One region of the Streptomyces sp. E-08 genome, then DNA from elsewhere that is predicted to be linked to it. Evidence: riboswitches for the same ligand, from Rfam matches in the RefSeq annotation. Region 1 holds a riboswitch; each other region holds the start of a gene.
What was found. Region 1 has a riboswitch for cobalamin ahead of cobN (cobaltochelatase subunit CobN). Riboswitches for the same ligand answer to the same signal wherever they lie in the genome.

Region 1 (9,506 bases):
ATGAAGCCGACGGGGATGCCGAGGACGGCGGCGGGCTTCCCGGCGCCCTTCGCGATCATCTCCAGGAGGTGGAAGAGGGCGGTGGGGGCGTTGCCGATGGCGACGACGGAGCCTTCGAGGCGGTCCCGCCACAGTTCGAGGGCGGCGGCGGAGCGGGTGGTGCCGAGCTCGGCGGCGAGGGCGGGGACGGCCGGGTCGGAGAGCGCGCAGAGCACCTCGTTGTCGGCGGGCAGCCGCTTGCGGGTGACGCCGCTGGCGACCATCTGGGCGTCGCAGAGGATCGGCGCGCCCGCGCGGAGGGCCTCGCGGGCGTTCGCGACGACCCGCGGGGAGTACGCGATGTCCTGCACGAGGTCGGTCATGCCGCAGGCGTGGATCATCCGGACCGCCACCTGGGCGACGTCGGCGGGCAGGTCCGCGAGGTCCGCCTCGGCGCGGATCGTGGCAAAGGACCGGCGGTAGATCTCCGTCCCGTCCTTCTCGTAGTCGAACATCCTGGTGCTCTCGCTCATCTCGTCGTGCGGGCCTTGGTCACTGCTTCGGGCAGGGCGGTACGGGGGGTGGGGACGCCGTCCACCAGGTAGCTGTCGTCGCCGGTGGCGAGGACGTCGACCCAGGTGCCGCGCGGGTGGCCGCAGCGGCGCTCGCACCCGGAGTAGTGGACGGGCAGGCCTCCGTGGCGGACCAGGCCGGCGTCCGTCCGGACGTCGGCGAGGGACTTGGCGCAGCCAGGGCGTCCGGTGCAGGCGCTGACCCCGACGGAAGGCAGGCCGGGCCGGGTGACCAGGCCGTACGGTTCCAGGGCGGGGAGCCTGGCGGGGTCGGTCACCACGACCGCGCCGCGCCAGGGCGTGAGCCGGACCTCGGCGGCGGGCAGCAGGGCCCGCAGCTGGGTGGCGGTCAGCCGGCCGAGCGGGGCGAGGACGTGCAGGGCGCGGTCGCCGAGCGGCCCGGGCGCGGGCGGCGGGGACACGGGGAGCGGCGGTACGGGTACGGGCTCCGCCGTGATCCCGGCCCTCGCGAGCGCCCCGGCCCAGTCGGGTACGTGCGCGTCGGGCAGCTCGTGCGGGCGCCAGGCCCCGTTGCCCGCGGCCTCGGCCGCGTCGAGGAACGCGAGGGCGGCGGCGAGGGCGGCCCGGACGGCGTCGGCGGCGGCGAGGAGGAAGGCCCGGGAGCCGAGGAGCAGCCGGACGGATCCGTCCCGTCCTGCGATCAAGCTCACATCGCCGCCGAGCCCGGCGACGTCTCCGCGCCCGTCGTCCAGGACGAACAGGAACCGTCCGGAAAGGGACGCCGCCCGGGGTTCGGCGCACAGGGCGGTGTCCAGGGCGCGGGCCCACAACTGCACGTCCGAGTGGCCGAGTCCGTCGAGTCCCGCGCCGGGCGAGGCCACGATGTTGCGGACGCGCTCGTGGGTGGGGGAGGGCAGCAGGCCCGCCCCGGCCAGGAGGGAGGCGAGCCGCGCCCCGCAGTCCTCGGCGAGGCCGCGCAGCTCCGCGTTGCCGCGTGAGGTGATGCTGATCCGCCCGTCGCCGAGGGTCTCGGCCGCGTGCGCCAGAACCTCGGCCTGACGAGCCGTCAGGCGCCCTGCGGGCAGGCGCAGTCGGGCCAGGCGTCCGTCGTCGGCGGGGTGCAGGCGCAGCGCCCCGGGGCAGGCGTCGCCACGGTCCCGTACGCGAGGTTCGCCCGGTTCGGACGCCGGGGGTGGGGTGGGCGGCATGGCGGCGAGCATACCCACGGGGAACCGCCCGACCACCGGGTGTGATCCGGTCGACCCCGCCGCTCCCTGGGGCCCGCCCACGCCACGATCTAGGATGCAGATCGGCATGGGGTCCCAGGACCCCGGGGAGGAAGCCCGGTGAGAATCCGGCGCGGTCCCGCCACTGTGAGCCCGCACCCGCGGGTGAGTCAGGAACTCCCGCCGTCCATCTGACCACCCGGGGCGCGGACAACCCCGAGGAAGGCCTGAGCTCGCCATGCTCCTGCTGCTGTCGCACTCCGACACCGACCTGCTCAGCGCCCGCGCGGCGAACGCCGCCCAGGCCGAGGGAGCGGTCGAGTACCGCTTCGCCAACCCCTCGCGCCTCCCCCTGGCCGACCTCCCCGCCCTGCTCGACGGCGTCGACCTCGTCGTCGTCCGCCTCCTCGGCGGGATCCGCTCCTGGCAGGAGGGCCTGGACACGGTCCTCGCCACCGGGAAGCCGGTCGTCGTGCTCAGCGGCGAACAGGCCCCCGACGCCCAGCTGATGGGGTCCTCCACCGTGCCCGTCGGCGTCGCCACCGAGGCGCACGCCTATCTGGCGCACGGCGGCCCGGCCAACCTGGAGCAGCTGGCCCGCTTCCTCTCCGACACCGTGCTGCTCACCGGCCACGGCTTCGAGTCCCCGGCCGCCGCCCCCACCTGGGGCCCGCTCGACCGGGTCGCGAGGAACGAGACCGGCCCGACGATCGCCGTGCTCTACTACCGCGCCCACCACATGAGCGGGAACACCGCCTTCGTCGACGCCCTGTGCGGGGCGATCGAGGACGCCGGCGCGCGGGCCCTCCCGCTGTACGTGGCGTCCCTGCGGGCCCCCGAGGCGGAGCTCGTCGAGACGCTGCGCACGGCCGACGCGATCGTCACGACCGTCCTCGCGGCCGGCGGCACCAAGCCCGCCGAGGCGCAGGCCGGCGGCGACGAGGAGGCCTGGGACGCGGGCGCGCTCGCCGCGCTCGACGTGCCGATCCTCCAGGCGCTCTGCCTGACCGGCTCGCGGTCGGCGTGGGAGGAGAACGACGAGGGCCTGTCCCCGCTGGACGCCGCGAGCCAGGTCGCCGTGCCCGAGTTCGACGGCCGCCTCATCACCGTCCCGTTCTCCTTCAAGGAGATCGACGCCGACGGTCTGCCCGCGTACGTCGCCGACGCCGAGCGCGCGGCCCGCGTCGCCGGGATCGCCGTGCGGCACGCCCGGCTCCGCCACATCCCGAACGCCGAGAAGCGGCTGGCGCTCGTCCTCTCCGCGTACCCGACGAAGCACTCCCGCATCGGCAACGCGGTCGGTCTCGACACCCCCGCCTCCGCCGTCTCCCTGCTCCGCCGCCTCATCGAGGAGGGCTACGACTTCGGCCCCGAGGCGGACCTCCCCGGTCTGGTCTCCGGCGACGGCGACGAGCTGATCTACGCCCTCATCGAGGCCGGCGGCCACGACCAGGACTGGCTGACCGAGGAGCAGCTCGCGAAGAACCCGGTCCGCATCCCGGCCGCCGACTACAAGCGCTGGTACGCGACGCTGCCCGCCGAGCTCCGCGAGCAGGTCGAGGAGCACTGGGGCCCGGCGCCCGGCGAGATGTTCCTCGACCGGTCCCGCAACCCGGAGGGCGACATCGTCCTCGCCGCCCTGCGGCGCGGGAACCTGCTGGTCCTCATCCAGCCGCCGCGCGGCTTCGGCGAGAACCCGATCGCGATCTACCACGACCCCGATCTCCCGCCGTCCCACCACTACCTGGCCGCCTACCGCTGGATCGCCGCCCGCGCCGAGGACGGCGGCTTCGGCGCCGACGCCATGGTCCACCTGGGCAAGCACGGCAACCTGGAGTGGCTGCCCGGCAAGAACGCCGGCCTGTCCGCCGCCTGCGGCCCCGACGCGGCCCTCGGCGACATCCCGCTGATCTACCCGTTCCTCGTCAACGACCCGGGCGAGGGCACCCAGGCCAAGCGCCGCGTGCACGCGACCCTCGTCGACCACCTGGTGCCGCCGATGGCCCGCGCCGACTCGTACGGCGACATCGCGCGCCTGGAGCAGCTGCTCGACGAGTACGCGCAGATCTCCTCCATGGACCCGGCGAAGCTGCCCGCGATCCGCGCCCAGATCTGGACCCTGATCCAGGCCGCCAAGCTCGACCACGACCTCGGTCTGGAGGAGCGCCCGGAGGACGACGGCTTCGACGACTTCCTGCTGCACGTCGACGGCTGGCTGTGCGAGGTCAAGGACGCCCAGATCCGCGACGGACTGCACGTCCTCGGCGGCGCCCCGGAGGGCGAGGCCCGGGTCAACCTGGTCCTGTCCATCCTGCGTGCCCGCCAGATCTGGGGCGGCACGCAGGCGCTGCCCGGTCTGCGCGAGGCCCTCGGCCTGGACGAGTCGGCCGCGACCCGCACCACCGCCGACGAGGCGGAGGCGAAGGCCCGCGAGCTGGTCGAGGCGATGGAGGCGGCGGACTGGTCCGTGGACGCGATCGAGACGGTCGCCGCCGCGTACGGCCCCGAGGTGCACGCCGTGCTGCGCTTCGCCTGCGAGCAGGTCGTGCCGCGCCTGGCCGCCACCACCGACGAGCTGGCGCACGCCGTGCACGCCCTGAACGGCGGCTTCGTGCCGGCCGGACCGTCCGGCTCCCCGCTCCGGGGTCTGGTCAACGTCCTGCCGACCGGCCGCAACTTCTACTCCGTCGACCCCAAGGCCGTGCCGTCCCGGCTCGCCTGGGAGACCGGGCAGGCGCTCGCCGACTCGCTGCTCACCCGCTACCGCGACGACAACGGCGCGTGGCCGACCTCCGTCGGCCTCTCCCTGTGGGGCACGAGCGCGATGCGCACCGCCGGTGACGACGTCGCCGAGGCCCTCGCCCTGCTCGGCGTCCGTCCGCTGTGGGACGAGGCCTCGCGCCGGGTGAACGGCCTGGAGCCGATCCCGCTCGCCGAGCTCGGCCGTCCGCGCGTCGATGTGACGCTGCGCATCTCGGGCTTCTTCCGGGACGCGTTCCCGCACGTCATCGGCCTTCTCGACGACGCCGTACGGCTCGTGGCGGGTCTTGAGGGAGAGTCCGCCGAGGACAACTACGTCCGGGCGCACGCGCAGGCCGACCTCGCCGAGCACGGTGACGAGCGGCGCGCGACCACCCGTATCTTCGGCTCGCGGCCGGGCACGTACGGCGCGGGCATCCTCCAGCTGATCGACTCGCGGGACTGGCGCACGGACGCCGACCTGGCCGAGGTGTACACGGTGTGGGGCGGGTACGCGTACGGGCGGGGGCTCGAAGGCCGCCCGGCGCGCGCCGAGATGGAGACCGCGTACAAGCGGATCGCGGTGGCCGCGAAGAACACGGACACCCGCGAGCACGACATCGCCGACTCGGACGACTACTTCCAGTACCACGGTGGCATGGTCGCGACCGTCCGCGCGCTCACGGGCACGGCCCCCGAGGCGTACATCGGTGACTCGACCCGCCCGGAGACCGTCCGCACGCGCACGCTCGTCGAGGAGACCTCCCGGGTCTTCCGGGCCCGCGTGGTCAACCCGCGCTGGATCGAGGCCATGCGCCGCCACGGCTACAAGGGCGCGTTCGAGCTGGCGGCGACCGTCGACTACCTCTTCGGGTACGACGCGACCACGGGTGTCGTCGCCGACTGGATGTACGACAAGCTCACGCAGGAATACGTCCTCGACGAGACGAACCAGGCCTTCCTCAAGGAGGCCAACCCGTGGGCCCTGCACGGCATCGCCGAGCGGCTGCTCGAAGCCGAGTCGCGGGGCATGTGGGAGAAGCCGGACCCGGAGACCCTGGCCGCCCTGCGCCAGGTGTTCCTGGAGACCGAGGGTGACCTGGAGGGGGACGAGTAGCCCCGCACGGGGCCGGGTCCTCGCGAGGCCTAGGTCCGCACCAGGGCCGGGGCCAGTGCGAGGACGCGGCCCCGGAATCCCTCCCGCAGCCGCCGGTCGTGGCTGACCACGACCAGCGTGCCCCGGTACTCCGCGAGCGCGGCCTCCAGCTCCTCCACGAGGCCGGGGGCCAGGTGGTTGGTCGGCTCGTCGAGGAGGAGCAGGTCGGCGGGGGAGGTCACCAGACGGGCCAGTTCCAGTGTGCGGCGCTGTCCCGTCGACAGCAGTCGGACCGGGGTCGTCAGATCCCGGGCCGCGAAGAGCCCGAGGGCGAGCAGTTCGTCCTCGCGGCCCTCTCCGAAGGCCTCGCCCACCGTACGGGGGTCGAGGGGTGGGGCCGTGTCCTGGCGGAGCAGCCCGACCCGGGCGGGCACGGTCACCGTGCCCGCGTCCGGGGCGAGTTCGCCCGCCAGGACCCGGAGGAGAGTGGTCTTTCCCGCGCCGTTGGGCCCGGTGACCAGGAGGCGCTCGCCCGGGTCGAGGCGGAGCGCGTCGAGGCGGAGCCGGCCGTCGACGCGTATCCCGGCGAGATCGACGGGCGCGCCTTCTCCCGTGATCTCCGTACGGAACCGGAGCGGTTCGGGCGGCGCGGGCACGGGGTGGGCGGTGAGCCGGTCGAGCTTCTCGCGGGCCGAGCGGATGCGGCTCATCGCGCCGTGCGCCCGTGACCGGGCGCGGAAGGCGCCCGCTCCGCTGAACGCGGCGGGGGCCTTGCGGGGGATCGCGGAGAAACGGTCGGTGTCGTGTCGGCGAGGGCCCGGTGGCGGGCGAGTTCGGCCCTCCACTCCTCGTGCTCCCGCTGCCTGCGGGCCCGTTCGGCGGCGCGTCCGGTGAGGTAGCCGGCGTAGCCGTCGCCGTACCGCCGCACGGTGTGGCGGTCCTCGTCGACCTCCAGGACGGCGGTCGCGACCCGGTCGAGGAAGACCCGGTCGTGGGAGACGGCCACGACCGTGCCCCGGTGGGCGCGCAGCCGTTCCTCCAGCCAGGACACGGCCTCGTCGTCGAGGTCGTTGGTCGGCTCGTCGAGCAGCAGCAGTTCGGGCTCGGCGGCGAGGACGGCGGCCAGGGCGAGCCGGGAGCGCTGTCCGCCGGAGAGCGTCCCGAGCGGTCGGGCGCGGTCGAGGGGGCCGGGCTCGCCGAGCTTCCGGAGGACGGTCTCGACGCGCCGGTCGGCCCCGGCGCCGCCCCTGGCCTCGTAGGCGGTGAGCAGCCGGGCGTATCCGTCGAGGTCGCCGGTGGCGGCGAGCCCGGCCTCGGCCGTACGGATCGCCCGCTCCAGGTGCCGCAGTTCGGCGAGCGCGTGGTCGACGGCGTCGCCGACGGTCGCGTCCGGGGGGAGGTCGAGGGTCTGGGCGAGGTGGCCGAGGCCGCCGGGGGCTTCCACGGTCACGGTGCCGTTGTCGGGGGTCTCCAGGCCGGCGAGGAGCCGGAGGAGGGTGGACTTCCCGGAGCCGTTGTCGCCGACGACGCCGAGGCGTTCGCCGGGGCGGACGGTGAGGGAGACCCGGTCGAGCACGGTGCGGTGGCGCACGTGCCGGTCGTCGTGGCGCTTGGTGACGTCGACGAGTAGGGCACGGAACAAGGGCGACCTCCTGACCTCGGGGACAAGGACTGAGTTGGACGAGACGTCTCGTCTCGTTGCGTCGAAGGTACGCCAGGGTCGACCCCTTGGCAAGACGTTCCGTCTCGTTGGGTCGGCGGGACGTGTTTCCGGTGAACACCGATGAGTTACGGCGGGCCCGGGGGTCCACCCCCTGACAGGCCCACCACCGAGGAGAACACCATGGCCGAGACCGACACCCGCACCCTGGACACCGCCGGGGCGACCCTCCGCTACGACGTGCGCCCCGGCACCGGGACCGGCGGACGCCCCCTGCTGCTGATCGGCTCCCCCATGGACGCGAGCGGCTTCACCACGCTCGCCTCCCACTTCGCCGACCGGACCGTCGTCACGTACGACCCGCGCGGCGTGGCCCGCAGCGAGCGCACCGACGGCGCCGCCGAGACGCTCCCCGAGGAGCACGCGGACGACCTGGCCCGGCTGATCGAGGCGCTCGGCGCCGGGCCCGTGGACGTCTTCGCGAGCAGCGGCGGCGCGGTCAACGCCCTCGCGCTGGTGGCCCGCCGCGGCGACCTGGTGCACACCCTCGTCGCCCACGAGCCGCCGACGGCCCAGGTCGTCCCGGACCGGGAGGCCGCCCTCGGGGTCTGCGCGGACGTCCACGCGACCTATCTGCGGGACGGCTGGGGCCCCGCGATGGCCAAGTTCCTCGCGCTGACGAGCCGGCAGGGCGAGTTCCCGGCGGACTGGGCCGGGGAACCCGCCCCGGACCCGGCCGCGTTCGGCCTGCCCACCGAGGACGACGGCTCGCGCGGCGACCCGCTGCTCGGGCAGAACATGCGCGGCTGCACCTCCTACCTCCCCGACTTCACCGCGCTGCGTGGCGCGCCGACGCGGATCGTCGTCGCCGCGGGCAAGGAGTCCGAGGGCACGTTCGCCGCGCGCGCGGCGGTCGCCGTCGCCGAGGGGATCGGCACCCCCCTCGCCGTCTTCCCGAGCCACCACGGCGGCTTCCTCGGCGGTGAGTTCGGGCAGCAGGGCGCCCCGGCGGAGTTCGCCGAGGCGCTGCGGGCCGCGCTGGCCTGACGTCCCCACCGCTTCGCGGCGGCGGCCTTCACGGCCGCCGCCGCGTCGACGTTCCCGAGGGCCGGCTCGAGCGGCCGGCCCGGGTTCGCGGGCGCGTCGCATCTCGGAGACCGACCTCCCTCAATCCGCATTGTTCTAGTAGAGTGCGAACAAGGGAGGTTTTCCATGAACCGTGCCACGCCCCGTCTCCGCGCGCTCGCCGCGCTGCCCTTCGTCCTCGCGCTCGCCGCCCACCTGGTGGTGCTCGCCTTCCTCCACGACCGGCTCCCCGACCCCCTCGCCACCCACTTCGGCGGCGGGGGCCGAGCCGACGGCTTCACGAGCCGCGCCGCGTTCACCGTGATCAGTACGGCCCTGCTCCTCGGCCTCGGCGCGGGCTGGACGCTCCTCGTCCGCCGCACCGCCCTGTGGGGAGCCTGGGCGACCGCCGGCTTCACCGGCGCGCTCCTCGTCCTCCTCGTACGGGACAACCTGGACGCCGTCGACGCGGCCGGGGTCTCCTCGCCGCTCGTGAACCTCACCGTCGCGGCCGCCGCCGGCGGCCTCTTCGCCGCCGTCGGCCGGGCCCTGACCCGGCTCGTCCCGCCGGAGGACGCCGCGCCCGTCGCCGCGGACGGCCCGCGCCTGCCGCTCGGGGCGAGCGAGGTCGCCGGCTGGACCCGCGCCACCGGCTCCCGGCCGCTCACCGCGCTCGCGGGGCTCGCCCTCGCGGCCACCCCGGCCGTCCTGCTCCTCGCGCCCTGGCCGGGCGCCCTGCTCGGCCTCCTCGGCCTCGTCATCGGCGTGCCCGGCCTCGCCCTGGCCCGGATCCGGGTCACCGTCGACCGGCGCGGCCTCACCGTCCGCCCCGCCCTCGGCTCCCGGCCCCGGATCCGGGTGCCGCTCGACGAGGTCGCGGGCGCCGACGTCCGGGACGTCTCCGCCGTCGCCGACTTCGGCGGCTGGGGCTACCGCGTCCGGGCCCACCGGACGGGCGTGGTGCTGCGGTCCGGCGAGGCCCTCGTCGTACGGCGGGCCGGCGGGCGCGAGTTCGCCGTCACCGTGCCCGACGCGCGGACCGGCGCGGCGCTCCTCAACACCCTCGCCGAGCGGCATGGGAAGGTCTGACCGTGCTCTTCCGTGTCGACCCCGCCTCCGCCGTCCCCCTCGGCGACCAGATCGCCGCCTGCGTCCGCGGGGCCCTCGCCGACGGCTCCGCCGCCCCCGGCGAACGGCTCCCGGCCGCG
Region 2 (9,506 bases), 2.0 Mb from region 1:
CTGGGCAGCAAGGGCAGCGGCAGCGCGTTCGACAAGCTGATGACCGGCGGCGGACCGGCCTCGGTGTACGTGCGCGTGGACGACGTCGACGAGCACCACGCGCGGGCGGTGGCGCACGGCATCGAGATCGTGATGGCCCCGGCGGACCAGGAGTACGGCTCCCGGGACTACACGGCCCGGGACGCCGAGGGCAACGTGTGGAGCTTCGGCACGTACGCCCCCGGCGCCACCTCCGGGTAGGTCCGTGCCCGGCGGGCGGGTCCCCGCCGGTGACGCGGGCCCGGCGCCGCCGGCGCCTCTCCGGTGGCTCAGGCTCCCCCGGTGTGCACCTGGAAGGCGGCCCGGCGGACCGCCTTGGCCAGGGCCGGGTCCGGGTGGGCGGCGGCCAGGGCGACCAGGACCTGCACGGTACGGGGGTGGCCGACGGCGCGGATCTCGTCGAGCAGCGCCGGGACGGTGCCCTGCACCGCGGAGTCGAGGTGCCGGACGAGCAGCTCGCTCTCGCCGTGGTCGGCCACGGCCGCCGCGGTGTCGACCCAGAGCCAGGTCGACTCCTCGCGGGTCAGCACCTCCTGGGCGTCGTCGGGGTCGGCCCCCTCGTACTCGGCGATCCACAGCAGCGCGTACGGCCGCAGCGAGGGCTCGGCGACGGTGGCCCGCACCTCGGCCTCGGCGGGCGCGCCGACGACGCGGAGCGCCTCGAAGGCGAGCCCGCGCAGGAGGGCGTCCTCGCCGCGGGCGACGGCCAGGAGCTCACCGACGGCGCTGGACAGGGTGCGGGCCGCGAGCCAGGCGCGGTACTCGTCGCGGGCCGGGCCCGGGGTGAGCCGGGCGCAGCCGCGGAGCATGTCCTCGGCGGACTGCTCGATGTTTCCCGCGGGGCTCTGCGCGGCGACGCAGATCTGCTCCAGCTTGACCCAGACCGCCCAGTTCCCCAGCGGGGTCAGGGTGGCGTGGCGCTCGTCGGTGCCGGGGTCCAGGGTGAGCGCGCCGACGGCGGCCAGGCCTTCCAGGGCCCAGTCGAGGAGGGCGGGCAGGCCATCGAGGGCGGGGGCGTCCGCGGCCTCGGGCGCCGGACCCGCCGCGGGGACCTCGCAGCGCTCCTCGCGGAGTTCCTCGACGCGCTGGCCGAGGAGGTCGAGGAGGGCGGGGACGAGGACCGGGCCCTGGGAGAGCTGGAGCAGCGAGAGCACCTGCGGGACGGCCTCGACGACCTCGGCGACGGCGCTCGGCGCGACCGCCCCGGGGGACGGGTGCACGAGGGACCAGGCGTCGAAGAGGGCGACCCAGCCGCGCAGGACGGCCGAGTCGTCGCGGTCCCAGGCGTGCAGCCGCCAGCCGGGGCGGGCGGTGTCGCCGTGCAGCTCGACGAGCCCGGCGAGCCGGGCGCGGTCCCAGCCGGCCCGGATCTGGCCGGGCGTCAGGTCCAGTGCGGCCGCGGCCCGTTCCTGGGCGGGGCCGGTGCGGGGTGCCGTGTCGGCGCCGCGCTCGACGGCGGCCCAGCGGGCGATCCGTACGGCGTCGGCGAGGACGTGCCGGGCCTGGCGGGCGAGCTCCGCGCGGGGCGGGGTGCCCTCGGGCGGCCGCGGCGCCGGCCGGGTGCGCCGGGTCGTCACCGCCCGTCGGGCGGTGGCCAGCGCCCGCGGGCGGACGAGTCGGAGTCTGGAGTTGCGCGCCAATGGTTCATCGGGCTTTCGAGACGTCACGGGGGCAGTCTTCCCGCTGACGGCCCGAAAGCCCAATCGGAATCGGACGCCCCGTCGGATCGGGCGCCGGAACGGCCTCGGAACCGCGCTCAGAGGAGGGGGGTGAGGAAGCGGCGGACGGACTCCTCGTAGCGGACCGGGTCGGCGTTCCACATGGCGGCGTGCGGGGCGTGCCGCACGGTCTGGAGGCTGACGAGGTCGGGGCGCCGGGCGGCGAGTTCGACGGAGGGCTCCCAGGGGGCGATCGTGTCGTCGGGGCCGTGGAAGAGGAGGGTGGGGACCCGCAGGGCGCCCGGCTCCGAGGCGGCCTGGAGGAGGTCCCCGTGCGGGCCGGTCCTGCCCTGGGCGGCGCGGACGGCGAGCGGGAGCAGGGGTCCGGGGACGTGGTGGGCCGCCGCGAGGTTGCGGAAGGTGGCCTCCCAGTCGAGGACCGGGGAGTCGAGGACGAGGCCGCCGATCCGGTCGCGCACGCCCGACTCGACGGCGGCGCGCAGGGCCATCGACGCGCCGGTCCCGAAGCCGTGCAGGACGACCTTCCGCGCGCCCCGGCGGACGGCGTAGCGGATGGCGGCGTCGACGTCCCGCCACTCGGACTCGCCGAGGTGGGCGAGGCCGTCCGGGGAGGCGGGCGCACCTTCGTCGCCCCGGTAGGCGGGGACGAGGACGGGGATCTTGCGCCGGTGGAAGAAGGGGACGAGGTTGAGCGGGTGCTCTCGGGTGGTGCCGAGGCCGTGCAGGGCGATCACCCAGGTGGTGCGGGGGCCCGCCACGAGCCAGCCGGGCAGGGGTCCGAGTTCGCCGGGGATCTCGACGTCCTCCTGGGCGAGCCCGAGGGCGCTGATCGGGGTGCCCCGGTGCAGCTGGGGGGTGAGCCGGACGCGGGCGCCGGGCCCGAGGACGCCGAGCTCGACCCGCTCCAGGCGGCGGACGACGGTGTCGGCGGTGTGCGGGACCCGGTCGAGTACGGGGCCGAGGACGGCGTGCAGGCCGTGGGCCTCCATCCCGTACGTGCCGGGGCGCAGCGACGCGAGGCTGCGGGTGAGGGTGATGCGTTCGGGCCCCGTGGCGTGCACGGTGAGCCGGGGGTCTCCGGGGAGTGGTCGTCCGGACGGCACCTTGAGGGCGACGTCGCTGGCGTACCGGCCGGCCGCGATCGCGGCCGCGCCGACACCTATCAGAGTGGTGACGGCCGCTGCCGTCGCTGTAGCCGGGCGCACGCTCCCAGTGTCGGCAGGGCGGGGTGGGGCTGCCACCGGACGGACCCGGACGGCCCTGGACCGGCCCCGCGCTCCCCGGGCCCGGCCCGGGGAGGGGCGAAGCGGAGGGATCGCCCGGCGGAGTGACATGGGTCTCCTCCTGGCGGTCCCCCGGCCGGATGGTTCTGTCCAGGGAGCGGAACCGGGTGACGGGGGAGGAAGCGGGGCAGGTCGTACGTGCCCCGTACGGGCCCGGATTACCCATGGTTGCCGGGTGACCGCATCGTGGACAACCGGGCACCCGGGGGCCACAAGCGGAACCTCTTGACACCGGATAGGGACACCACGCCGCCCGCCCCAGTTCATCTTCCGTTCACCCAGGTTGCTTACGTTCGACGAGCCACTGACGTCAAACGATTGCCTGGGTAAATGGAACACATCACGCTGCTGCTCGCCATTGTGGTCGTGACAGCTCTCGTGTTCGATTTCACGAACGGTTTCCACGACACCGCCAACGCGATGGCCACGACCATCTCGACCGGTGCTCTCAAGCCCAAGACGGCGGTGGCCATGTCCGCCGTGCTGAACCTCGTCGGCGCGTTCCTGTCCGTGGAGGTCGCCAAGACGATCTCCGGCGGGATCATCAACGAAGAGGGCATTCGTACAGAAGTGATCTTCGCGGCGCTCGTGGGCGCCATCCTGTGGAATCTGCTGACCTGGCTCCTCGGCCTGCCGTCCAGCTCGTCCCACGCCCTCTTCGGCGGTCTCATCGGCGCCGCGGTCATGTCGGCCGGCTGGTCCGCCGTGAACGCCCCGACCATCGTCACCAAGGTCCTCATCCCGGCCGTCGCCGCGCCCATCGTCGCCGGCCTCGCCGCGATGCTGGCCACGCGCCTGACGTACAAGATCGGCGCGAAGACCGACGAGAAGCGCACCGCCAAGGGCTACCGCGTCGGCCAGATCGCCTCCGCCGGTCTCGTCTCCCTCGCCCACGGCACCAACGACGCCCAGAAGACGATGGGCATCATCACCCTCGCCCTGGTCACGCAGGGCGTCGTCGCCCCCGGTTCGAACCCGCCCCTGTGGGTCATCGTCTCCGCCGGTGTGGCCATCGCGCTCGGCACCTACCTCGGCGGCTGGCGCATCATCCGCACCATGGGCAAGGGCCTCACCGACCTCCGGCCGCAGCAGGGCTTCGCCGCCCAGACCAGCGCCGCCACGGTCATCCTCGCCTCCTCGCACCTCGGCTTCTCCCTCTCGACCACCCAGTCCTGCTCGGGTGCCGTGATGGGTGCCGGTCTCGGCCGCAAGGGCGGTGTCGTCCGCTGGTCGACCGCGACCCGGATGTTCGTCGCCTGGGGCCTGACGCTGCCCGCCGCCGGCCTCGTCGGCGCCGGTGCCGAGTTCCTCACCAAGCAGGGCCCCTGGGGCATCGTCGCCGTCGCGGTCCTCCTGGTCTCCGGCTCGGCCGTGATCTGGTCGCTGTCCCGCCGCAAGCCGGTCGACCGGCACAACGTCACGGCCGACGACCTGGACGGCGACGCCGAGCCCGCGGGCGTCGTGACCACCGCGATCGCGGCCGTCACCCCGCCGCCGGCCGGCTCCGTCGCCGCCGTCGCGGACGAGGACCTGAAGACCACCATCCCCGCGCCGGTCCCCACGGACCCGGCCGCTCCCCCGGCCCCCGCCGCCGCGGTCTAAGGAACTGGAACCAAGCATGAAGATCGACTGGGCAGCTCTCGGCTCCGTCTTCGGAGTCAGCCTCGTGACGACCGTCGCGCTCGTGGGCCTCTTCACCCTCGGTGTCATCGGCCTCTCCAAGCAGGAGCAGGCCGCCGCCCAGGGAGGCTCCGCCGCCCTGGCCCGCACCGGCGCCTACGCCTGCTTCGCCCTGTGCCTGGCGGCCGTGGCGTACGGCATCTACCTGATCGTCGCCTGACGCGTCGAGCGTGACCGGCGGGGCGGTCCGCACCTTCGGTGTGCGGACCGCCCCGCCGTCGTGTTTGTGGTGCTTCGCACAGTGACGCGGTGCAGGTCAAGGGTGAGTTGACGGCTGTTCTCGGGCCGTGGTGGACTGCCGAGGCCATTACGGCGGCAGTAGAGGAAGTCCGGTGCGAATCCGGCGCGGTCCCGCCACTGTGACCGGATCCGAAGGGTCCGGGAGTCAGGAACTCTCGCCGCCGGTCACGTCGATCCAGGGCGCGGACCCTGAGTGAGGACACAGCGCCATGCCCGGCCGCAGCCCCGGACCCTCCAGAACCAGCCGCCTTTCCCCGGACGGATTCGCGTACGGCGCGGCCGCCGGTCTCGCCGTCGACCTGCTCGTCGGCGACCCCCGCCGCGGCCATCCCGTCGCCGCGTTCGGCCGGGCCGCGGCCCGGGTCGAGGACGCCCTGTGGCGCGACCACCGCGGGTGGGGCGCCCTGCACACCGCCGTCTGCGCCGGCGCCACCGTCGCGGCCGGCGCCCTCGCCGCCCGTGCGGTACGGGGCAGCCGTGCCGGATCCGCCGCGCTCACCGCCGCCGCCGTCTGGTCCGTCGTCGGCGGTACGACCCTGGGGCGCGAGGCCCGCGCGATCGGGGGCGCCCTCGCCGCCGGGGACCTGGAGGTCGCCCGCGAGCGGCTGCCGCACCTGTGCGGGCGCGACCCGCAGTCCCTCGACGGTCCCGCGATGGCCCGCGCGGTCGTGGAGTCCGTCGCCGAGAACACCTCCGACGCGGTCGTGGGCGCCCTCTTCTGGGGAGCGGTCGCGGGCGTGCCGGGCCTGGTCGGCTTCCGCGCCGTCAACACCCTCGACGCGATGGTCGGCCACAAGTCCCCCCGGTACCGCAGGTACGGCTGGGCCTCGGCCCGCCTCGACGACGTGGCCGGCTGGCCCGGCGCCCGGCTGACCGCGGTCCTCGCGACCGTCGCCGGCGGGAACCCGCGCGGGGCCGTACGGGCCTGGCGGGCGGACGCCGCGAAGCACCCGAGCCCCAACGCGGGCCCCGTCGAGGCCTCCTTCGCGGGCGCCCTCGGCGTGCGGCTCGGCGGGACCCTCTCGTACGCCGGACGGGTCGAGCACCGGCCCGTCCTCAACGGGGAGGGGCGGCCCGTCGAGGTCGCCGACATCGACCGCGCGGTCCGGCTCTCCCGCCGGGTCACCGGACTGACCCTGGCCGCCTGCGTGGGCGGCCGCATGATCGCGAGCGCGCTGAAGCGGAGGAACGCATGAGGGGTGGGGGGCTGCTCGTCGCCGGGACCACGTCCGACGCGGGCAAGAGCGTCGTCACGGCCGGAATCTGCCGCTGGCTGGTCCGGCAGGGCGTCAAGGTCGCGCCGTTCAAGGGCCAGAACATGTCCCTGAACTCCTTCGTCACCCGGGAGGGCGCCGAGATCGGCCGGGCCCAGGCCATGCAGGCCCAGGCCGCGCGGGTGGAGCCGACCGCCCTGATGAACCCGGTGCTGCTCAAGCCCGGCAGCGACCGCTCCAGCCAGGTCGTCCTCATGGGCAGGCCGGTCGGCGAACTGAGCGCCCGCGGCTACCACGGCGGCCGGCAGAAGGAACTCTTCGAGCCGGTCCTCGCGTGCCTGGAGGAACTCCGGGGCACGTATGACGCCGTGATCTGCGAGGGGGCGGGCAGTCCGGCCGAGATCAACCTGCGGCGCACGGACATCGTGAACATGGGCATCGCGCGGGCCGCGAAGCTGCCCGTGGTCGTCGTCGGGGACATCGACCGGGGCGGGGTCTTCGCCCAGTTCTTCGGGACGACGGCGCTGCTCTCTCCCGAGGACCAGGCGCTCGTGGCCGGATACCTGGTCAACAAGTTCCGGGGTGACGTCACGCTGCTCGAACCGGGCCTCGACATGCTGCACGGGCTCACCGGGCGCCGGACCTTCGGTGTCCTGCCGTACGCGCACGGGCTCGGCATCGACGAGGAGGACGGCCTGCGGGTCTCCCTGCGGGGCACCGTCCGCGAGTCGGTCGTCGCGCCGCCGGTCGGCGCGGACGTGCTGCGGGTCGCCGTCTGCGCCGTCCCCCTGATGTCCAACTTCACCGACGTCGACGCGCTCGCCGCCGAGCCGGGCGTGGTCGTCCGGTTCGTGGACCGGCCCGAGGAGCTCGTCGACGCCGACCTCGTCGTCGTGCCCGGCACCCGGGGAACGGTCAAGGCGCTGGCCTGGCTGCGGGAGCGGGGCCTCGCGGACGCCCTCGCCCGGCGCGCGGCCGAGGGCCGCCCCGTGCTCGGCATCTGCGGCGGCTTCCAGGCCCTGGGCGAGCGCATCGAGGACGAGGTCGAGTCGAAGGCGGGTGTGGTCGACGGTCTCGGGCTGCTGCCCGTACGGGTGCGGTTCGGCGTCGAGAAGACCCTCGCCCGGCCGGTCGGCGAGGCGCTCGGCGAGCGGGTCGAGGGATACGAGATCCACCACGGCGTCGCGGACGTACGGGGCGGGGAACCGTTCCTGGACGGCTGCCGGGTCGGCTCCGTGTGGGGCACCCACTGGCACGGCTCGCTGGAGAGCGACGGCTTCCGCCGGGCGTTCCTGCGGGAGGTCGCGGCGGCGGCGGGGCGGCGGTTCGTGCCCGCGCCCGACACGTCGTTCGGCGCGCTGCGGGAGGAGCAGCTCGACCGGCTCGGCGACCTGATCGAGGAACACGCGGACACGGACGCGCTGCTGCGGCTGATCGAGCGGGGCGCTCCGGCGGGGCTGCCGTTCGTGCCGCCGGGTGCGCCGTGAGCGCCGGAGCGCTCGGTGCGGGCCGGGGTGGAGGCCCGGGTGCGGGCCGGTGGGGATGCGCCCGGCCCGCGGCCGCGCCGGGGTCCCCACCCGCACGAGCCCTACCACGGGTCGAACACCGTGCGGGTGGCCCCTGGGGGCGGTCACCCGCCGCCGGCGGCCGTGGCTCGTCGTCCGAACGTCAGCAAACCGAAGGAGTGACCACCCGATGAGCACCCGGTATCCGTTCACCGCCGTCGTCGGCATGGACGACCTGCGGCTCGCGCTGCTGCTGAACGCCGTCAGCCCGGCCGTCGGCGGGGTGCTCGTGCGCGGTGAGAAGGGGACCGCCAAGTCCACCGCCGTCCGCGCGCTCGCCGAGCTGCTGCCGGAGGTCCCGGTGGTCGCCGGGTGCCGGTTCAGCTGCGACCCGGCCTCGCCCGACCCCGGCTGCCCCGACGGCCCGCACGGCGACGCGCCCGGCACGGCCCGCCCCGCCCGCATGGTCGAGCTGCCCGTCGGCGCCTCCGAGGACCGGCTCGTCGGCGCGCTCGACATCGAGAAGGCGCTCGCCGACGGCGTGAAGGCCTTCGAGCCGGGGCTCCTCGCCGCCGCGCACCGGGGCATCCTCTACGTCGACGAGGTCAACCTGCTGAGCGACCACCTCATCGACCACCTCCTCGACGCCGCCGCCATGGGCGCCTCCCACGTCGAGCGCGAGGGCGTCTCCGTGCGGCACGCCGCCCGCTTCCTGCTCGTCGGGACCATGAACCCCGAGGAGGGCGAGCTGCGGCCGCAGCTGCTCGACCGGTTCGGCCTCACCGTGGAGGTCGCCGCCTCCCGGGACCCCGAGCAGCGGGTCGAGGTCGTCCGGCGCCGGCTCTCCTTCGAGGACGACCCGGCCGCCTTCGCCGCGCGCTGGACCGGCGAGGAGACCGCCCTGCGCGAACGGATCGTCGCCGCCCGGACGCTGCTGCCGCAGGTGGCCCTCGGCGACGCCGTACTGCTCCAGATCGCCGCGACCTGCGCCGCGTTCGAGGTGGACGGCATGCGCGCCGACATCGTGATGGCCCGTACGGCGACCGCGCTCGCCGCCTGGGCCGGGCGGACCGAGGTCACCTCCGAGGACGTGCGCCAGGCCGCGCTCCTGGCCCTCCCCCACCGGCGGCGCCGCTCGCCCTTCGACGCGCCCGGCCTCGACGAGGACAAGCTCGACGAGACCCTGGAGCAGTTCAGGGGCGACGCGCCCGACGACGACCCCGAGCCGGACGGGCCCGGGGACGGCGGCCCGGACGGCGGCGGGGGCGGCGGCGGGGGCGGCGGCGTCCCCCCGCAGGGCGAGGGCCCCGACGGCCCGGCCCCCGAGTCCGCCGAGGCCCCGGAGAGCGCGCCCGCGCCCGCCCCGCAGGGCCCGGGCGCCGGTGAGCGGGCCGCCGTCAAGGCCGGCGAGCCCTTCCGTACGAAGGTGCTGAGCGTGCCCGGACTCGGCGAGGGCGCGGCCGGCCGCCGCTCCCGGGCCCGCACCGAGCACGGCCGTACCACCGGCTCCACCCGGCCCCGGGGTGCGCTCACCAAGCTGCACCTGGCCGCGACCGTCCAGGCCGCCGCCCCGCACCAGCGGGCCCGCGGCCGGTCCGGGCCGGGTCTGGTGGTCCGCCGGGACGACCTGCGGCAGGCGACCCGGGAGGGGCGCGAGGGGAACCTGGTGCTGTTCGCCGTGGACGCCTCCGGCTCCATGGCGGCGCGGCAGCGGATGAGCGCCGTGAAGGGCGCCGTGCTCTCGCTGCTGCTCGACGCCTACCAGCGGCGCGACAAGGTCGGTCTCGTCACCTTCCGGGGCCGGGACGCGGAGGTCGCGCTGCCGCCGACCTCGTCCGTGGACGCGGCCGCCGCCCGGCTCGAGAA
Region 3 (9,506 bases), 3.1 Mb from region 1:
TCGATCTCCCCGCGGGCGAGCTGGAGTTGGGCATCGGGATTCACGGCGAACCGGGCCGGGAGCGGCGGGCCATGATGACCTCCCGCGAGATCGCGGACTTCGCCGTGGACGCCGTCGTCGAGGACCTGCGCCCGTCCGGGCCGGTCATCGCCCTGGTGAACGGGATGGGCGCCACTCCTCTCCTGGAGCTGTACGGCTTCAACGCCGAGGTGCAGCGGGTGCTCGCCGAGCGGCAGGTGCCGGTGGCCCGGACACTGGTCGGGAACTACGTGACGTCGCTCGACATGGCCGGGTGCTCGGTGACCCTGTGCGAGGTCGACGAGGAGCTGTTGCGTCTGTGGGACGCTCCGGTGCAGACGCCCGCGCTGCGCTGGGGCCGGTGAGACGGGATTGGGCATGGGGAGCGACATGACGGAGACCTTCGGCGCCGGGTTCCTGGTGCGCTGGCTGGCCGCGGTGGCCGAGGACGTCGACCGGGAGGCGGACCGGCTCACCGAGCTGGACTCGGCCATCGGCGACGCCGACCACGGGGCCAATCTGCGGCGGGGCTTCGCCGCCGTGACGGAGATCCTGGCGAAGGAGCCGCCGGCGAGCCCGGGCGCGGTGCTCACCGCCGCCGGGCGGCAGCTGATCTCCACGGTCGGCGGCGCCTCGGGGCCGCTGTACGGGACGCTGCTGCGGCGCGCCGGGAAGACCCTGGGCGAGGACGCGCAGGTCACCCGGGTGCGGTTGGCGGAGGCCCTCGGCGCCGGGGTGGCCGCCGTGTCGCAGCTGGGCGGCGCCCAGGTGGGGGACAAGACGATGCTGGACGCGCTCGTGCCCGCCGTCGAAGGGCTCCGGAGTTCGTACGAGGCGGCCCGGACCGCCGCCGACGGCGGCGCCCTCGCGACCGTACCCCTCCAGGCGCGCAAGGGCCGGGCCAGCTATCTCGGGGAGCGGTCGATCGGGCACCAGGATCCGGGGGCGACGTCGTCGGCGCTGCTGTTCGCGGCGCTCGCCGACACCGCGCGCACGGAGGGGGTGCGATGAGCCCCACGCCCGCAGAACCGCCCACAGAACCGCCCGCCGTGCCTCCCGTGGTCCCGCCCGTCGGCATCGTGCTCGTCTCCCACAGCGCGGCGGTCGCGACGGCGGTGGCCGAGCTGGCCCGCGGCCTCGCGGGCGGCGGCGATCTCGCGCCGCTGCTGCCGGCGGGCGGCACTGCGGACGGCGGGCTCGGGACGAGTTCCGAGCTGATCTGCGAGGCGGCGAAGGCCGTCGACCGGGGGGCCGGTGTGGCGCTCCTGGTCGACCTGGGCAGCGCGGTCCTCACCGTGAAGGCGCTGCTCGCCGAGGGCGACGAACTGCCCGAGGCCGCCCGCCTGGTGGACGCGCCGTTCGTCGAGGGCGCGGTCGCCGCGCTGGTCACGGCGAGCGCCGGCGGGGACCTCGAAGCGGTGGTGGCGGCGGCCTCGGAGGCGTACTCCTACCGCAAGGAGTGAGCGCCCGAGCCGTGTGCGGGGAGTGACCGACGGGCCGCGCCGGGTGGCGACCGTGTTGTGATCCAGCAGGTCAACACACTAATGTCGCAGGGCCTTGGTGTACGGGAAACCGGTGCGGTACCGGTGCGGCCCTCGCCACTGTGATCGGGAGGTCCGGCTCCATCCCCGGGGGGAACACCCCGGGGAAGCCACTGGACCGGCGCGGGAGACCGCGACGGTGTGGGAAGGCGGAGTCGGGCCGTATGACCGTCAGCCAGGAGACCGGCCGGGGTGCGTTGTCCATCCACGAGGTGCTGGAGAGGGTCTACCGACCATGCATATAGCCGAGGGGTATCTGCCCCCTGTGCACGCCGCCGCCTGGGGCGTAGCGGCCGCCCCGTTCGTCGCCCACGGGGTGCGCGCGCTGACCCGCGAGGTGCGGTCGAACCCCGAGTCCACCCTGCTGCTCGGCGCGTCCGGCGCCTTCACGTTCGTCCTGTCGGCACTCAAGCTTCCCTCCGTCACCGGGAGTTGCTCCCACCCGACCGGTACGGGTCTGGGTGCGATCCTCTTCCGACCCCCGATCATGGCGGTCCTCGGGACGATCACCCTGCTCTTCCAGGCCCTGCTGCTCGCGCACGGCGGGCTGACCACCCTCGGGGCGAACGCCTTCTCGATGGCGATCGTCGGGCCCTGGGCGGGCTACGGGACGTACCGGCTGCTGCGGCGGTTCGGTACGCCGCTGATGGTGGCCGTCTTCTTCGGCGCGTTCGTCGCCGACCTGTCCACGTACTGCGTCACCAGCGTGCAGCTGGCCCTGGCGTTCCCCGACCCCGGCAGCGGCGTGCCCGGCGCGCTGGCCAAGTTCGGCGGGATCTTCGCCGTGACCCAGATCCCGCTGGCGGTGAGCGAGGGCCTGCTCACGGTGCTCGTGATGCGGCTGCTCACCCAGTCCAGCAAGGGCGAGCTGGTCCGGCTCGGCGTCCTCGGCCGGCCGAAGGCGGAGCGAGGGGAGGAGGTGGCCGCGCGATGAGCCGTAACGCGAAGATCAACACGCTGCTGCTGCTCCTCGTCGCCGCGCTCGCGGTCCTGCCGCTCGCGCTGGGCCTCGGCGACCACAAGGAAGAGCCGTTCGCGGGGTCGGACGCGGAGGCCGAGACCGCGATCACCGAGCTCCAGCCGGACTACAAGCCGTGGTTCAGCCCGCTGTACGAGCCGCCGTCCGGCGAGATCGAGTCGGCGCTCTTCGCCCTCCAGGCGGCACTGGGCGCCGGCGTCCTCGCGTACTACTTCGGCCTCCGGCGCGGCCGCCGCCAGGGCGCGGCCCGCGCGGCGGCGGAGGCCGCCGAGGCGGCGGGGACGGACGGTGCGACGGGGATGGAGAGTGCGACGGGGGAAGGCGGTCCCGTCGGGCAGGGTGACTCCGGTACGGCCGGGAACGGGCCCGTCTCCGGCACGTCGACCAGCGGGGAGGACTCGGCCGACGCGCACGCCGGTACCGGTACCGGTGCCGACTCCGGCGCCCCGCGTACCGGTGCCGGCTCCCGCGCCCCGCGTGCCGGCGCCGGCTCCCGCGCCCCGCGGGCCGGCGCAGCCTCCCGTGCCGCCGGCGCCGGTGCCGCAAGCGGCGGGTCCCGGCCCGTCGTCGGTGAGGCGGGGGTCCCGGGGGCCGACGACGGTTCCGTCCCCTTCGACGGCACGGGCGCGTAGCGCCGATGCTGCCGATCGACGCGGCGGCGCACAGCAGTCGCTGGCGCCGCCGTCATCCCGTGGAGAAGGCGCTCCTCGGCTTCGGACTGACCCTGTGCGCGGTGGGTCTGCCGCCGTGGCCCGGCGCGGTGCTCGTGGCGGCGGCCACGCTCGCGGTGCTGCTCGGCCCGGCCGGTGTGCCGGGCCGTCAGCTGTGGCGGGCGTTCCGCATCCCGCTCGGCTTCTGCGTCACGGGCGCGGTCCCGCTGCTCTTCGAGGTGGGCGGGGCGCGGGGGCTCGTGGCCCTCGCGCCCGACGGTCCCGTGCACGCGGGCGAGTTGCTGCTGCGGACCGCCTCGGCCTCTCTCGGGGTGCTGCTCTTCGCCTTCACGACGCCGGTGTCCGACGTGCTGCCCCGGTTGGTCCGGGCGGGCGTCCCGGCACCGGTGGTGGACGTGGCACTCGTGATGTACCGGATCATCTTCCTGCTGCTCGACGCGCTCACGAAGATCCGGCAGGCCCAGGCGGCCCGGCTCGGGCACACCACCCGGGCCGCGACCTGGCGTTCGCTCGCCGGCCTCGGCGCGACGACGTTCGTACGGGCCTTCGACCGGGCGCAGCGCCTGCAGTCGGGGCTCGCCGGGCGCGGTTACGACGGGACGCTGCGGGTGCTGGTGCCCGCCGTCGCGGTGTCGCGGCGGTTCCTCACGGCGACGGGCCTGCTCCTGGCGGGTCTCGTCGCCCTCACCCTCGTACTGGAAAGGTTCCTTCCGTGACGTCTCCGACCCCCGTCGTGGAGCTGGTGAAGGCGGGTTTCGCCTACGAGGACGGGCCCGCGGTCCTGTCGGGCGTGGACTTCGCGGTGGCGGAGGGACGCGCGATCGCGCTCCTCGGCCGCAACGGCAGCGGCAAGACGACGCTGCTCCGGCTGCTCAGCGGGGGTCTGCGCTGCGGGAGCGGGTCGCTGCTCCTGGACGGGGCGGAGGTGGCGTACGACCGGCAGGGGCTGACCCGGCTGCGGACCACGGTGCAGCTGGTCGTGCAGGATCCGGACGACCAGCTGTTCGCGGCCTCGGTCGGTCAGGACGTGTCGTTCGGTCCGATGAACCTGGGGCTGCCGGAAGAGGAGGTACGGCTCCGGGTGCGGGAGGCCCTGGAGGCGCTGGACATCGTGGCTCTTGAGGACCGGCCGACGCATCTCCTGTCGTACGGGCAGCGGAAGCGGGCGGCGATCGCGGGCGCCGTCGCGATGCGGCCCCGGGTGCTGATCATGGACGAGCCGACGGCCGGACTCGACCCGCACGGCCAGGAGCGGCTGCTCGACGCGCTGGAACGGCTCCGTGCGACGGGGACGACGGTGGTGATGGCGACGCACGACGTCGATCTGGCGCTGCGCTGGGCCGACGGGGCGGCGGTGCTCTCCCCCGACGGTCTGCGCACGGGCCCGGTCGCCGAGCTCCTCGCGGACGACGCCCTGCTGGCGGCGGCCCGTCTACGCCGCCCGTGGGGCACGTCGGTGGCCCGTCTCCTGCGGGCCCACGGTCTGCTGGGCGCGGACGCGGCGGAGCCCCGGACGCCGGAGGACCTGGACGCGTGGGTCACCGCCGAGGTGGCGGGGCCGGGCCGCCCGGCCTGAGCGATCCGAGTGAGGCTCCAGCCGCCCGGCCTGAGCGTCCCGAGTGGCGCGGAGGTCTTGCTACCGAGTAGTAGACATCACTCTCCGATTCTTCTGCAACTAGTTGCAGAAGGCGTCCGGGGTCACCTAGAACTGAGGTCGACGACCCCTGCGCGAGGAGACGCCCCATGACCCCGTACCCGCACCTGCTGAGCCCGCTCGACCTCGGGTTCACCACCCTGCCCAACCGGGTGATCATGGGGTCGATGCACGTCGGCCTGGAGGAGACCGAGCACGGCTTCGAGCGCATGGCCGCCTTCTACGCGGAGCGTGCCCGGGGCGGCGTCGGCCTCATCGTCACCGGCGGCATCGCACCCAACGAGGCCGGCCGGCCCTGGGACGGCGGCGCCAAGCTCACCACCGCCGACGAGGTCGCCGAGCACCGGCTGATCACCGACGCCGTGCACGCCGAGGGCGGCCGGATCGCGATGCAGATCCTGCACTTCGGCCGGTACGCCTACCACCCCGGCCTCGTCGGCCCCAGCCCCCTCAAGGCCCCCATCAGCCCCTTCGTACCGAACGAGCTGTCCGACGCCGAGGTCGAGCAGACGGTCGAGGACTACGCGCGCTGCGCCGAGCTCGCCAAGGAGGCCGGGTACGACGGCGTCGAGGTGATGGGCTCCGAGGGCTACCTCATCAACGAGTTCATCGCCGCCGCCACGAACCACCGCACCGACCGCTGGGGCGGCTCGTACGAGAACCGGGTCCGCTTCCCGCTGGAGATCGTCCGCCGGATCCGCGAGCGCGTCGGCGAGGACTTCATCCTGGTCTACCGCCTCTCCATGCTGGACCTCGTCCCCGGCGGCTCCACCCTGGAGGAGGTCGTCCAGCTCGCCAAGGAGATCGAGGCCGCCGGCGCGACCATCATCAACACCGGCATCGGCTGGCACGAGGCGCGCATCCCCACCATCGCCACCTCCGTGCCGCGCGGCGCCTACACCTGGGTGACGAAGAAGCTGATGGGCGCGGTCTCCGTGCCGCTCGTCACCTCCAACCGCATCAACACCCCCGAGGTCGCCGAGGAGATCCTCGCCGACGGCCGCGCCGACCTGGTCTCGCTGGCCCGCCCGTTCCTCGCGGACCCCGCCTTCGTCGCCAAGGCGACGGCCGGCCGCGCGGACACGATCAACACCTGCATCGGCTGCAACCAGGCCTGCCTCGACCACACCTTCAACCTGAAGATCACCTCCTGCCTGGTCAACCCGCGCGCCTGCCACGAGACCGAGCTGGTCCTCTCCCCCACCCGCCTCGCCAAGCGCGTCGCCGTCGTCGGCGCGGGCCCGGCCGGACTCTCCTGCGCGGTCTCCGCGGCCGAGCGCGGCCACTCCGTCACCCTCTTCGACGGCGCCGCCGAGATCGGCGGCCAGCTGAACATCGCCAAGCGGGTGCCGGGCAAGGAGGAGTTCGACGAGACGCTGCGCTACTTCCGCGTCCAGCTCGCCGAGCACGGCATCGACGTCCGCCTGAACACGTACGTGACCGCCGCCGACCTGGACGGCTACGACGAGGTCGTCGTCGCCACCGGCGTCACCCCCCGCACCCCCGGGATCGCGGGCGAGGACCACCCGAGCGTCCTCAATTACCTCGACGTGCTCCGGGACGGCGCACCGGTCGGCGACCGGGTCGCGATCATCGGCGCGGGCGGCATCGGCTTCGACGTCGCCGAGTTCCTGACGGACGGCGGCGAGGGCGCGAGCCAGGACCCCGAGACGTACTTCCGCCAGTGGGGCGTCGACACCTCGTACGAGAACCGCGGCGGACTGCGGGCGCCCGAGCGCGACGCGCCGCCGCGCCAGGTCCACCTGCTCCAGCGCAAGAGCACCAAGGTCGGCGCGGGCCTGGGCAAGACGACCGGCTGGATCCACCGCACCGAGCTCAAGCACCGCGGCGTCACCATGGTCGCGGGCGTCTCGTACGAGCGGATCGACGACGCGGGCCTGCACGTCACGATCGACGGCGAGCCGCAGCTCCTGCCCGTCGACACGGTCGTGCTCTGCGCCGGCCAGGAGCCGCGCCGCGACCTGTACGAGCAGCTGGTGGCGGCCGGCCGCTCCGTGCACCTGATCGGCGGCGCGGACGTCGCCGCCGAGCTGGACGCGAAGCGGGCCATCGACCAGGGCACCCGGCTCGCCGCCACCCTGTGACCCTCGCCCCGTGATCACCGTGGCCGGCCGAACCTAGGATGCGAGCATGTCCCTCACGCACGCGATCCTCACCGCGCTGCTCGAAAAGCCGTCTTCCGGCCTCGAACTGACGCGCCGCTTCGACAAGTCGATCGGCTACTTCTGGTCGGCCACGCACCAGCAGATCTACCGCGAGCTCGGGAAGCTGGAGCAGGCGGGGCACATCCGCGCGCTGCCCGCTCCGGTGCCCGCGCGAGGGCAGAAGAAGGAGTACGAGGTGCTGCCCGCGGGCCGGGCGGAGCTCGGCGACTGGGTGGGCAGGTCCGAGGACCCGAAGCCGCTCCGGTCCGCCCTGCTGCTCCGGATGCGGGCGGCGGCGATGGTGGGCACGGAGGGGCTGCGGGCCGAGCTGTCGCGCCATCTGTCCCTGCACCGGGCCCAGCTGGACGAGTACCTCCTGATCGAGGCCCGGGACTTCCCGGCGGAGCGCCGCCGCACCGAGCCGGACCGGCTGCGGCACCTGGTCCTGCGGGGCGGGGTGGATCTGGAGCGGTTCTGGGTGGAGTGGCTGACAAGCGCTCTGGCCGAGCTGGGGGCAGGCGACGGGGCCCGCCCCGACGTGGATACTGGTGAGTTGTAGTTCCACGACACGAAAGGGCGGGTATGGCCGACGACTTGGGGCGCCGCGCGACACGTCACGCGGTGGTCATCGGGGGAAGTCTCGCTGGGCTGCTTGCCGCTCGGGTACTCGCCGAGCACGCCGAGAAGGTCACGGTCGTCGAGCGCGACCGCTACCCGGAGGGGCCCGACGCGCGGCCCGGCGTCCCGCAGGGCCGCCACCTCCACGTCCTCATCGCCGGCGGGCAGCAGGCCCTCGACGAGCTGCTCCCGGGCTTCATGCAGGAGCTCGGGGAGCTCGGCGCGCCCAAGGTGGGCGTTCCCGAGGACATGGTGCAGTGGCAGAACGGCAGGTGGTTCCGCCGCACCTCCGCGACCGCGCACTTCTACACCGGCGCGCGCCCGCAGCTGGAGTGGCTGGTGCGGCAGCGGGTCCTCGCCGACCCGCGCATCGACGTCGTCGAGGGCACCGAGACCGTGGGCCTGCTCGGTGACTCCTCGCGTGTCCGGGGCGTACGGCTGCGCGAGCGCGGGGCCGGGGGCGGGGCCGCGAAGGAGGTCCGTACGCTGGAGGCCGATCTGGTCGTCGACGCCTCCGGGCGGTCGACCAAGGCCGCGGACTGGCTGGCCGGGATCGGCGCGGAGGCCCCGCACGAGGAGACCCTCGACACGGGCCTGGCCTACTCCACGCGCGTCTACCGCGCCCCCGCCGAGGACCCGCACAGCGACGCGCTCGGCTACTACGTCGTGCCCAACCCCACCCAGGTGTACGGCGGTGTGGTGCTGCCCCTCGGCGACGGGCGGCACCTGGTCACCCTCTCCGGGCTGCGCGGCGACGAACCGCCCACCGACGAGGGCGCGTTCGAGGAGTACGCGAAGCGGCTGCCGCACCCGGTGGTCGGCGACTGGCTGTCGCGGGCCGAGCCGGAGTCCCCGGTGTACGGCTTCCGCAAGACCGCCAACATCCGGCGCCGGTACGACCGTCCGGGCCGCCGCCCGGCCGGCTTCCTCGCCACCGGCGACGCGCTGTGCGCCTTCAACCCGATCTACGGGCAGGGCATGGCCGTGGCCGCGCTCAGCGCGGTCGCGCTGCGCCGGACCCTGGCCGACCCCAGGCGGACCCCGACCACGCGTGTGGTGCAGCGGGCCCTGTTCGACGCCTCGAAGCAGGCGTGGGACATCTCGGCGGGTGCCGACAAGAAGATGCCCGGTGCCACCGGTGACGCGGTGCGGCCCGGCGCGATGGACAAGGTGGTCGGCTGGTACCTGGGCCGCGTGACGGAGCGGGCCCCGGGCGACCCGATCGTGGGGGCGCCGTTCCGCGCGGCGCTCACCCTGACCGCCCCGCTGACGGTCCTGTTCGCCCCGCCCGTGGCCAGGGCGGTGCTCTTCGGCCCGGTGGCGGAGACACCGGCGGAGCCGCCGCTGCGTCGCCGCCCGGTGGCGGAGACTCCGGCGGAGCCGCCGCTGCGCCGCGACGCCTAGACCGTACGGGTGACGGCGGCCGGGTGCCTCAGGCGCCCGGCGCCGCCGTCACCATGCCGGCCGCTATCGCCGCGCCCAGCACCGCGTAGTCGTCGGCGTTCTGCCTCGCGTAGGCGAGGGCGAAGTCTGCCACGGCACGGTCGAACACGTCCCCGCCGCCGAGATAGGCGGCGATGGCGAGCCGGTCGCCGGTGCGCGCGTGGGCGCGGGCCAGGGCCCGGCCGCAGAGTCGCGCGTAGTCCCGCAGTGTGGCCGGGGACATGCTCTCCACCTCGGCGGAGCCCTTCATGTCGCGCAGCTGCCGCCAGTAGAAGTGGCGCTGCTCGGGTCCCGTCATCCAGCCGAGGAAGATGTCGCTCGCGGCCTGGGTGAGCCGCTGGCCTGCGACGACGCGTCGGCCCTGGTGGGGGTAGGCGGTCGGCGGGAGGTACTGCTCCAGGGCGGAGCGGCCGGCCT

Region 2: another riboswitch for cobalamin. It lies ahead of ACN9MM_RS09710 (cobalamin biosynthesis protein); the one in region 1 lies ahead of cobN (cobaltochelatase subunit CobN).
Region 3: another riboswitch for cobalamin. It lies ahead of ACN9MM_RS05020 (energy-coupling factor ABC transporter permease); the one in region 1 lies ahead of cobN (cobaltochelatase subunit CobN).

The regions. Positions count from the first base shown of each region.
Region 1 is NZ_CP183971.1:4,134,048-4,143,553, reverse strand. It holds gene ACN9MM_RS18960 (precorrin-8X methylmutase) at 1-512, opposite strand, end outside; gene ACN9MM_RS18955 (cobalamin biosynthesis protein CobG) at 509-1,732, opposite strand; cobalamin riboswitch at 1,806-1,937, shown strand; gene cobN (cobaltochelatase subunit CobN) at 1,977-5,594, shown strand; partial or broken gene abc-f (ribosomal protection-like ABC-F family protein) at 5,624-7,215, opposite strand; gene ACN9MM_RS18940 (alpha/beta fold hydrolase) at 7,417-8,280, shown strand; gene ACN9MM_RS18935 (DUF1648 domain-containing protein) at 8,446-9,387, shown strand; gene ACN9MM_RS18930 (GntR family transcriptional regulator) at 9,390-9,506, shown strand, end outside.
Region 2 is NZ_CP183971.1:2,112,854-2,122,359, forward strand. It holds gene ACN9MM_RS09685 (VOC family protein) at 1-240, shown strand, start outside; gene ACN9MM_RS09690 (hypothetical protein) at 309-1,706, opposite strand; gene ACN9MM_RS09695 (alpha/beta hydrolase) at 1,796-2,923, opposite strand; gene ACN9MM_RS09700 (anion permease) at 3,332-4,603, shown strand; gene ACN9MM_RS09705 (hypothetical protein) at 4,620-4,841, shown strand; cobalamin riboswitch at 4,956-5,095, shown strand; gene ACN9MM_RS09710 (cobalamin biosynthesis protein) at 5,131-6,117, shown strand; gene ACN9MM_RS09715 (cobyric acid synthase) at 6,114-7,622, shown strand; gene ACN9MM_RS09720 (putative cobaltochelatase) at 7,831-9,506, shown strand, end outside.
Region 3 is NZ_CP183971.1:1,068,202-1,077,707, forward strand. It holds gene dhaK (dihydroxyacetone kinase subunit DhaK) at 1-383, shown strand, start outside; gene dhaL (dihydroxyacetone kinase subunit DhaL) at 409-1,029, shown strand; gene ACN9MM_RS05015 (PTS-dependent dihydroxyacetone kinase phosphotransferase subunit DhaM) at 1,026-1,481, shown strand; cobalamin riboswitch at 1,560-1,765, shown strand; gene ACN9MM_RS05020 (energy-coupling factor ABC transporter permease) at 1,795-2,493, shown strand; gene ACN9MM_RS05025 (energy-coupling factor ABC transporter substrate-binding protein) at 2,490-3,170, shown strand; gene cbiQ (cobalt ECF transporter T component CbiQ) at 3,176-3,925, shown strand; gene ACN9MM_RS05035 (ATP-binding cassette domain-containing protein) at 3,922-4,785, shown strand; gene ACN9MM_RS05040 (FAD-dependent oxidoreductase) at 4,953-6,968, shown strand; gene ACN9MM_RS05045 (PadR family transcriptional regulator) at 7,015-7,587, shown strand; gene ACN9MM_RS05050 (NAD(P)/FAD-dependent oxidoreductase) at 7,611-9,050, shown strand; gene ACN9MM_RS05055 (DUF2252 domain-containing protein) at 9,079-9,506, opposite strand, start outside.